DNA from 3 places in the Pseudoalteromonas sp. OANN1 genome. Region 3 is predicted to be linked to each of the others. Evidence: predicted binding sites of a transcription regulator. Region 3 holds the regulator's gene; each other region holds the start of a gene.
The links. Region 3 encodes sigma-54, which starts transcription at its own class of promoters, with help from an activator protein. Its sites were predicted from a motif close to GTTGGCACGNNNNTNGNNT; they were not measured.

Region 1: fliE (flagellar hook-basal body complex protein FliE) is a predicted target of sigma-54. The motif match lies at 1,713-1,731, and genes of this name have one in related genera.
Region 2: NH462_RS08970 (DUF3192 domain-containing protein) is a predicted target of sigma-54. The motif match lies at 1,555-1,573, and genes of this name have one in related genera.

Annotation. Positions count from the first base shown of each region.
Region 1 is NZ_JAMXSE010000006.1:196,471-199,752, reverse strand. Features, by position in the region: gene fliF (flagellar basal-body MS-ring/collar protein FliF) at 1-1,321, opposite strand, end outside; gene fliE (flagellar hook-basal body complex protein FliE) at 1,342-1,674, opposite strand; gene NH462_RS07890 (sigma-54 dependent transcriptional regulator) at 1,932-3,282, opposite strand, start outside.
Region 2 is NZ_JAMXSE010000008.1:42,326-45,607, reverse strand. Features, by position in the region: gene NH462_RS08985 (SO_0444 family Cu/Zn efflux transporter) at 1-15, opposite strand, end outside; gene zntR (Zn(2+)-responsive transcriptional regulator) at 8-415, opposite strand; gene NH462_RS08975 (D-2-hydroxyacid dehydrogenase) at 507-1,454, shown strand; gene NH462_RS08970 (DUF3192 domain-containing protein) at 1,652-2,032, shown strand; gene NH462_RS08965 (diguanylate cyclase) at 2,101-3,003, opposite strand; gene NH462_RS08960 (response regulator) at 3,013-3,282, opposite strand, start outside.
Region 3 is NZ_JAMXSE010000007.1:163,887-167,168, forward strand. Features, by position in the region: gene lptA (lipopolysaccharide transport periplasmic protein LptA) at 1-280, shown strand, start outside; gene lptB (LPS export ABC transporter ATP-binding protein) at 280-1,005, shown strand; gene NH462_RS08580 (RNA polymerase factor sigma-54) at 1,052-2,551, shown strand; gene hpf (ribosome hibernation promoting factor) at 2,581-2,868, shown strand; gene ptsN (PTS IIA-like nitrogen regulatory protein PtsN) at 2,870-3,282, shown strand, end outside.

The DNA.
Region 1 (3,282 bases), on a different contig from region 3:
ATGGTACCGTCACTACCTCTAGTGCATCACCTCGCTGCATATCAAAGCCCACACCACCTTGTAGCAAACGACGGATGTTATTTAACTCTTCTTGCGTACGCGGCGCCATTGCCATGTTACCTTCAGCATCAGGTTTTGCGAGGTAGTCAACGGCCACACTCACACTGATCCGGCGAATAACCCCAGTTTGCTGACGTTTATGGCTAATAGTAGTATCTAATTCATAGTTACGGGTTGCTTCTTTTTGATTACTGCTTGGTGTCGCACTTTGACCATTACCGCCTTGCCCTGCAACCTCTGGGATATTTGAGTTTATAGGAGGTTGATTAGTCAGCGCACCCGGAATACCTACTGCTAAACCACCAATATTATTTTCTTCATACGTCGTTTCGCTACGAACCGCAGGTAAATCTGGGTTATAACGTTTTTGCGTTTCTTCAACTGCACTGAAGTCCATCGTTAAGTCAACCTGCGCGGTAAAGTTACCAAGACCTACAGTTGGGATCAGGATGCTATCAATTTTTTCTAGATATTCTTGTTCACGCTTACGTTCGATTTCGTACTCTTTTCTCGAGCGTGCAGCTAAAGAGTCTTGAGAACCAGAGTTGAGTAGACGACCGTTTTGATCGGTGACGGTCACGCGTGAAGGTTCCAGGCCTTGTACCGCTGATGCCACAATGTCTACGATTGAATCAACTTCTTCGCCGCCAAGCGTTTTGCCACGTTTAAGGGTAATAACTACGGTTGCAGAGGGCTTTTTCTCGCGACGTGCAAAGACGTTTTCTTTTGGAATTGCAAGCAACACTTTTGCACGGTTTACGTCTTGTAACTCTTCAATTGTTCTCGCAAGTTGTTGCTCACGACTATGTTTTAAGCGCTCTCTTTCAAGACGTTGGCTAACACCAAAACCCATATCCTGCATCAGAATATCAGTGCCAGAACTCGGAGACTGGGTAAAACCGTCACGCGCCATGCGTAGTTTTATGTCTTGATAGTCCGACTCAGCAACTAAAATGGTATTACCATCTAATTGGTATTCAATTTTCTGTTGGTCTAAAAAGTCTAACGTTTCGACGAGTTCTTCTGTTGGGTATTTACCAAGCGGACGCATATCTGGCTGGCGCGCCCAAATGATAATAAAGATTGCGATTGCTAAACAAATAGCAAGGGCAATAACCAGAGTAACCTGGCGCAACATATCAACACCGCTTAGCGCACTGAAGTAGCCTGATTTTTGCTCTTGTTGCTCATCCGATCCGCTGTCATTATTCAGCGCTGCATCGGAAAGCGTAAGATCTGTTGATTGATTAGTAGCCACGATTACTCTCCACAGTCACTCAATTAAACTGGCATGCTCATGATTTCTTTATAGGCCTCAACAAGTTTATTACGAACTTGCACTGTTGCCTCAAAAGCGACCGACGATTTTTGTTTCGCTATCATGGCTTCTGCAAGAGAAACGCTTCTGTCACCCATTTCAACAGCGGTGACTTTTTGTTTCGCTTCTTGTTGTAAGCCATGAACCGTATTAAGTGCGTCTGAGAGTAAATCGCCAAACTGAGCCGATGAAGATGCCGCCGTCTTAACCGGCTGCACTGATGGCTGTGTGTTTCTCGTCGCTTCTGCAGCCATTGCCTGCATTTCTTGAAATAGCGCTGATGATTGTACTTTCATGATGCTTTACTCAAAATAACTCTTAGTTACCTGTAATAAAGCAGAAAACGTGCCAACTTAAAATCGTTAATTTTCAGTATCTTGAAACATTTTTAGTATGTCGAAAAATTGGCAGTGCATAGAAGTAAAAACTAGGCGCCTAAGATCTGCTGATCTTTATAGGCACCTAATTAAATTTTAATTGACATATAAAGCTTAACCTGAGGTTTGGAAAAGCAATGAGCTAACTCACTCCTTTTAAGCTTAGGTATCTTAGGTTAAGCGGGTAACGCAATCCCTAAATCTCGCATTTTTGCCAGCTTATAGCGAAGTGTGCGAGGACTCATACCCAATACCTCCGCCACCTCTTTACGTTTACCATTAAACTTTGCCAGCGTATCTAAAATAATTTGGTGTTCTTTATCCTGTAACTCATCTTTATAGCTAATGATTTCATCCTCACCTAGAGAGCGCTCCATTAAAGCTGATGCTTCATGATTTAGAAGTGGTGCAGACTCAATCAAAGCCATCGGTGAGAAATTTTCGATAAAAATATCATCTTCTTGAATTTCATTACCTTGGAACAAAATCAGGGCACGTTGAATAACGTTGTCTAATTCCCTTACGTTTCCAGGCCAACTGTGCGAACTGAGCTTGCGCTTTGCACCGCTGCTTAATATAGGTGTTGGCTTGCCTGCTTTTTGCGTATGTCTTACCAACAAATGCTCGGCTAACACAGCGATATCACCTGCTCTGTCCTTCAATGGCAACCACTCTAGCGGGAAAACATTGAGGCGATAATATAAATCTTCTCTAAATACCCCATCATCCACCGCTTCTTTTAAATCGCGGTTACTGGTTGCCAACACTCTGACATCCAGTGAAATGGTTTTTCTGCTGCCTAGACGCTCAACCTCGCGCTCTTGTAACACGCGAAGTAATTTTGCTTGTAATCCCAAATCCATCTCTGTGATCTCATCAAGCAAAATCGTTCCCTTTTGTGCTTGCTCAAATTTTCCAGGGCACGCTTGAATGGCACCTGTAAACGCCCCCTTTTCGTAACCAAATAGGGTCGCTTCGAGCATATTTTCCGGGATTGCAGCGCAGTTAATTGCGATAAAAGGCTCGTCTGCTCTGTCAGATTTATCGTGAATATAACGAGCCAACACTTCTTTACCTGAACCGCTTGGCCCAAGTACCATAACGCTAGCATCCGACTTAGCTACTTTTGCGGCCAGTTCAAGTAGTTTAATACTCTTTGGATCGGCAACAATGGGGCCGTCTGTCTCTTTTTCCTTCTCAGGTAAATAACGTCCAACCATATTAAGCAATACTTCTGGCGCAAATGGCTTCGCCATATAGTCGATAGCACCCAATCTCATCGCCTCAACCGCATCATCAATGGTCGCGTATGCTGTCATCATCAATACCGGTAATTCGGGATAGTTGAGTTTAATGGTCTTTAACAAGTCAAGCCCACTCATGGCACCCATTTGCACATCACTCACCACCAAAGAAAAGGTTTCCTGCTTTAGCAATAAAACGGCTTGTTCCGCACAACTTGCTTCTACGCACTCGATATTTGAAAGCTGCAATGTATCTATGAGTGCTTCTCTTAAACCAGCATCA
Region 2 (3,282 bases), on a different contig from region 3:
TATCAGTTCATTCATCGATAGCCTCCAAGGCCGTTAAAATCGAGCAGCTCACAGCCGCTTCCTTACCGCCGCAGCATTGCTCTGCTAGCGTCGATAACGATTGTTCAAATTTTTGTAACTCAGCGATACGCGCTCTCACTAAATCTCGTTTAGTGATAGTCAGTGTTTTCACTTCTTCACAACTGTGCTGATGCTTTTCAAACTTTATCTTCAGCAAGTCTTGCACTTCTTTGAGGCTGAACCCCACTTCCTTCGCGCGAAGAATAAAGCGCATTTGCTTTTCACTTTGCTCATCAAACAACCGATACCCGCCCTCGCTCCTTGTGCAAGGGTGTAGGAGATCGTTTGCTTCATAATACCTTAACGTGTCAGTTGATACGTTAAGCCGCTTTGCCAGCTCACCAATCTTTACCACTTTACACTCCCAAGTCCTGAAGATTATCCTAGTCGACATCACAAGTATAAACCTTAGAGTTAACTCCAAAGTCAAGAAAAGGATAAAAATAATGCGAATCGTGGTATTAGACGCTAAAACCCTTGCAGGAACCGATCTTTCCCTCATTGCCAAACTAGGCACATTAACGTCTTACGACACCACATCCAGTGAGGACATCATCACACGCTGTAAAGATGCAGCAGTCATCATCACCAATAAAGTACAATTAACTGAAGAAACGATCGCGGCGTTACCGCAATTACAACTGATTTGTGTTGCGGCCACAGGCGTCAACAACATCGACTTAGCAGCCGCAAAAGCCCATCGCATTGCGGTTGCCAATGTGGCTGGTTATTCGACGCCTTCTGTCGTGCAGCACACCTTTACTATGCTTGGTAACTTAATGACAAATATTCATCGTTACCAGCAAGACTGCCATGCAGGGCTTTGGCAGCAAAGTGACATGTTTTGTCGTTTGGACTACAGCATCAATGAAATTGCAGGCAAAAACTTTGTGATCGTAGGCCATGGAACGTTAGGAGAAGCCGTTGCAAAAGTCGCACAAGCATTTGGAGCTCAGGTAATTGTTGCCGAACGTAGAGGCGTAACTGAGGTTAGAGCAGGACGAATGGCTTTTGAAGAAGCACTGCAGATTGCGGATATTGTATCGATTCACTGCCCGCTTACCGCTGAAACAGAAAACCTGATTTCAAGTGCTGAGTTCGCCCTACTTCCAAACCATGCTTATCTTATCAACACCGCAAGAGGCGGAATAGTCAATGAGCAAGCGCTGGTGGATGCACTAACTAACGAGCAAATAGCTGGTGCTGCTGTGGATGTCCTCACACAAGAGCCGGCACAAGCAAGCAACCCACTCGTTCAATACCAAGGGGAAAACTTGCTTTTAACACCGCATACGGCATGGGCAAGTAAAGAGGCCATCGAACGTTTAGTCGGCGAAATTGCCATTAATATTGAAAGTTTTGTGGCTGGGACAACGAGAAACCGAGTGGTCTAGATTATTGTTTTAGTGAGTGATATAGCCAAATGTTAGTGAAAATCATCAACTACAAACTGATTAAAAACCAACAACAAACTGATATTTATAAACTTTATTAGTTGGCAAAGAGTTTGCACCTCTGGGATAATTCAAGCAAAAAACAAATGGCTGTTTGCATTATTTGCTCAGCAACAAAATTAAAAAGGAAAACAACAATGAAAAAATTAATGTTAGTGGCTGCGCTTAGCTCTACTCTATTATCAGGCTGTATCGTTGCTGTATCCGACGGTGAAGTAGAGCATGGTTGGGCTTCTGAATACAACTCGTCTAACTGGGAACATAAACAGCGTAAAAATCGTGAGAAGATTGCCAACCTTGAAATGGGCGCGTCTTACTCATCAGTAAAAGACATGTTTGCAACCCCTGATTTTAGCGAGTTGGTGTCAAAAGACGGCGACAACTATCAAGTGCTTTACTATGCAACCAACAGCAAACACTCAGACGGCAAAGTAACAAAAGATGAGTGCACGCCATTGGTATTCAAAAACAACCAACTGGTTGGCTTTGGCGACAACGCACTAAAACAAATTCAGTAAGACCTTATTGCACCAAGGATGGTGAATAATGCGGATACGCTCTTTTCCCTGCATGTGGCTTTAGATATTTATAACGCTTTAATAAATACCGTGCTTTGCTGCTTTTGTGCAACGGCAAGGGCACTATCTGCCATTTTGATCAACTCACCAAGCTCACTACTACAGTGATTTTCAATATGAACTGCACCAATGCTAACGCTCACATGAGCACATATCGGTGAGGCAATATGGGGGATTTTTAACGCATTAACCGAGTCATGCAACGCTTCTGCTATCTCATTAATTACATCGATATTATGCTGAGTTAGCACCAACGCAAAACGAGTACCATCAAAACGGCCAATAAATAAAGAACGTCGGGTTGCGCCTTCTTCTAGCGCTTTGGCGACCTTAAATAAACAATCATCACCATGCATGTAGCCATAATGCTCATTAAACGTTTTAAAATAGTCCACCTCAACCAGCATAACGGTAAACGCACTGCCATCAGCTTTTGCGATTTCTAATGCTGATTTCATCGCTTCATCTAGATATCTACGATTGGGCAACTCCGTTAAACCATCGATAGAGGCTAGCTTTTCTAGCAGATCATTTTTCTTTTTTATTGCTAAATGGTTTTTGATTCTGGCTTTTACAATCAAAGGGTTAAAGGGTTTAGTAATATAATCCACGGCCCCTAACTCCAAACCTCGTGCTTCATCTTTAAAGCTCACACTACCGGAGATCACGACAACGGGAATACCGTAAGTGCTCGCATCCTTTTTTAGGCACTCTAAAACAGAAAACCCAGCGCCGTCAGCCATTAACACATCTAAAATAATAAGGTCTGGTTTGCTTGCTTTTAGTTCATCAATACATAACTTAGTGTCAGTGCTATGGGATAACCGATGGCCATCACCTAATGTATTACTTAGGACCATCTTATTTATTGGGTCATCATCAATAATAAAAATGTGCTCAGCTTGCTGCATCTTATGACGCTACCTTTTTAGCTCGATAAAGCACACCACCTGTGAAAGTGCATTTGTTAACACATCCAAGTCAGTGCGATTTGCTATTGTTGTGATCGTTTTGCTTTGCGTTTCAAGGTCTTTCGCAACTTTCGCTAGTCGCTTAAAGCCCAGACCTGCTGCAGCGCCCTTAATTCCGTGTGCTAACTCGAATAATGCTGAACCTTGCTCTATTTCAGCAACCTGTTCTAGGTAATCATGGCAAAGTTTAGCAAATTTATCTAACATTGTTTGCAAAAA
Region 3 (3,282 bases):
TTTCAGCGAACGTCAACCTGATGGTAATTTGCTAGAAGCCAAAGCAAACGAAATTCGCTACGACGTTGCGAAAGGCACCTTAGTCATTTCTGGCGATGCGGAAATCAATCAAACTGGGCAAAAAATCAATGCTCAGGTCATCACCTATGACATTGAAAAGCAACTGATCAGTGCTGAGCGCTCAGACCAAGAAGATTCCCGTGTAAGAACCATCCTTGTTCCTGTTGATGACAAAAAAGACGCAAAAGATAAAAAAGCGCAGGAAGAAGGTAACAATTAATGAGCGAGCTCAAAGCAACTGGTCTAGCAAAGAGTTATAAAGGCCGCCAGGTCGTCAAAAATGTTGGCTTAAGTGTTCAAGCTGGCAGCATTGTAGGCTTATTGGGCCCGAATGGCGCAGGTAAAACCACGACCTTTTATATGATTGTAGGGTTAGTACCAAGCGACAAAGGTTTTATTCAGATTGATGACGAAGATATCACTTTGCTACCAATGCACAGCCGCGCGCGACTTGGTATTGGTTATCTACCGCAAGAGTCTTCGATCTTTAGAAAACTCACGGTCTATCAAAATTTGATGGCGATTTTAGAAACTCGAAAAGACTTATCTAAAGTTGAAAGAGAAGCTGAACTAAACGAGTTACTGGATGAGTTTAATATCCAACACATTCGCGACTCACAGGGCATGGCATTGTCGGGAGGCGAAAGAAGACGCGTAGAAATTGCTCGCGCTTTAGCCGCTAACCCTAAGTTTATCCTGTTAGATGAACCTTTTGCTGGTGTTGATCCTATTTCGGTGTTAGATATAAAGACAATCATAGAGCACCTAAAAAACCGCGGTATCGGTGTGCTAATCACCGATCATAACGTTAGAGAAACACTGGACGTATGTGAAAAAGCCTACATCGTTTCACATGGTGAGTTAATCGCTGCAGGCACGCCAGAACATGTTTTGGCAGATCAAACCGTAAGAGATGTCTACCTAGGCGAACAATTCAAGCTATAGTTAAGACGTAGTATTAATAACTGTTAAAAAGGATTGTTAGAGATACATGAGGCAATCATTACAGCTGCGCATGGGGCAGCAACTTACAATGACTCCACAACTGCAACAAGCCATTCGCTTGCTGCAGCTTAGTACATTGGATCTGCAACAAGAAATACAAGAAGCATTAGACAGCAATCCATTGTTGGAAGTGGAAGAAGGTGATAATACTGACGGCGAAAACACTGACCAACACAGTCAAGAAAAGAGCAGTGCTGACGACAATCAAGATTCAAGCGATGAAGTGCAGGTTAGTGACTATGAGATAGACTCAGATACAGCCATGAGCAAAGACACGGTGAGCGATGACCTCGCCATGGATGTCACTTGGGACGAGTATATGAGTGCAGCGCCCGCTGCAAGCTCAGGCCCACTTCCCGATGACGATAATGTTTATCAAGGGGAAACCTCTGAATCTCTCCACGACTATCTCATGTGGCAACTTGAGCTGACACCATTTAGTCCAACAGATAGAGCGATTGCGATTGCGATTATTGAAGCGGTCGACCTGTCAGGCATTTTAACACTGTCTTGCGAAGACATTTTAGAAAGCATTAATGATGAGAGTAGCGAAGAGCCTATTGAGCTGGATGAAGTCGAAGCCGTGCTCAAACGTATTCAGCTTTTCGATCCTGTCGGTATCGCAGCGCGTAGTTTACAAGAATGCTTGTGTATTCAGCTAAATCAATTCGCCCCAGATACGCCATGGATTGCCGAAACGAAAATGATCCTGACAGAGCATATCGACTTGCTTGCCAGCCGTGACTATCGAACTTTGACTAAGAAAACACGCCTTAAAGAAGCCGATCTCAAAGAGGTCATGACGTTAATTCATAGTCTTAACCCAAAACCAGCGGCAAGCATTATTCATGAAGAGCCTGAATATGTGATCCCTGACGTATCGGTGAAAAAAGTAAAAGGTCGTTGGGTCGTAGAGCTAAATCCTGATGCTATGCCTAAAATAAAAGTAAACGACCATTATGCTGCGATGTCTAGAACAGCGAAATCCAGTACAGATAGTCAGTTTATTCGCTCACATTTACAAGAAGCGAAGTGGTTTATTAAAAGCTTAGAAAGCCGAAATGATACTTTATTAAAAGTTACCAATTGCATTGTGCAACAACAACAGGCATTCTTTGAACATGGCCCCGAAGCAATGCGCCCTATGGTGCTAAATGATGTTGCTGAAATGGTTGAGATGCATGAGTCCACAATTTCCCGTGTGACAACACAAAAATACATGCATACACCTCGGGGAATATTTGAGCTGAAGTACTTCTTCTCTAGCCATGTAAGTACAGAAAATGGAGGTGAGTGCTCTTCTACAGCAATTAGAGCACTTATCAAAAAGCTGATAGCTGCAGAAAATACCGCGAAACCATTGAGTGACAGCAAAATTGCAGATATCTTAGCTGAGCAAGGAATTAAGGTAGCGAGACGTACGATTGCAAAATATCGTGAATCCCTAGCCATTCCACCGTCAAATCAGCGTAAAAGCTTGATATAAGACGTAAAAACCAAGAAGGAAAAATGCTTATGCAACTAAATCTAACTGGTCGCCATGTAGAAATTACTGACTCATTAAGAGACTATGTCACCAACAAGTTTGCGAAGCTAGAAAGGCACTTTGATCATATCAATAACGTGCATGTGATCCTTGATGTCGAGAAGCTAGTACAAAAAGCAGAAGCAACATTACACGTAAACGGCGGCGAGCTATTTGCATCAACAGAGCATCAAGATATGTATGCCGCAATTGATGGCCTTATCGACAAGCTAGATCGTCAAGTTATTAAACACAAAGAGAAGCTCACTCGACACTAAGATGAAATTAAGTGAATTGGTGAACAAGGACTGCAGTAAAGCTGCGGTCCTTTTTAATAGCAAAAAACGTATTTTAGAATACATCAGCGAACTGGCTCATAGCCAAATTCCAAATACCAGTCAGCATGCTATCTTAGACGCTTTAATGGCGCGAGAGAAATTAGGCAGCACAGGGATCGGTAAAGGTATTGCCATTCCTCATGGTAGACTTGAAGGTTTGGATAAAATCCTTGCAATGGTGCTTGTTAGCGAGCAAGGGATCCAGTTTGAAGCCATAGATAAGCAGCCTGTCGATATTTTTGTCGCGTTCATCGTACCCGAAGGTGATAATCAACAGCACCTGAAGACCTTAGCGGCGATTGCTGATACACTCAGAGACAAGTCTTTTTGCAAAATGCTTAGGCAAGCAAAAAG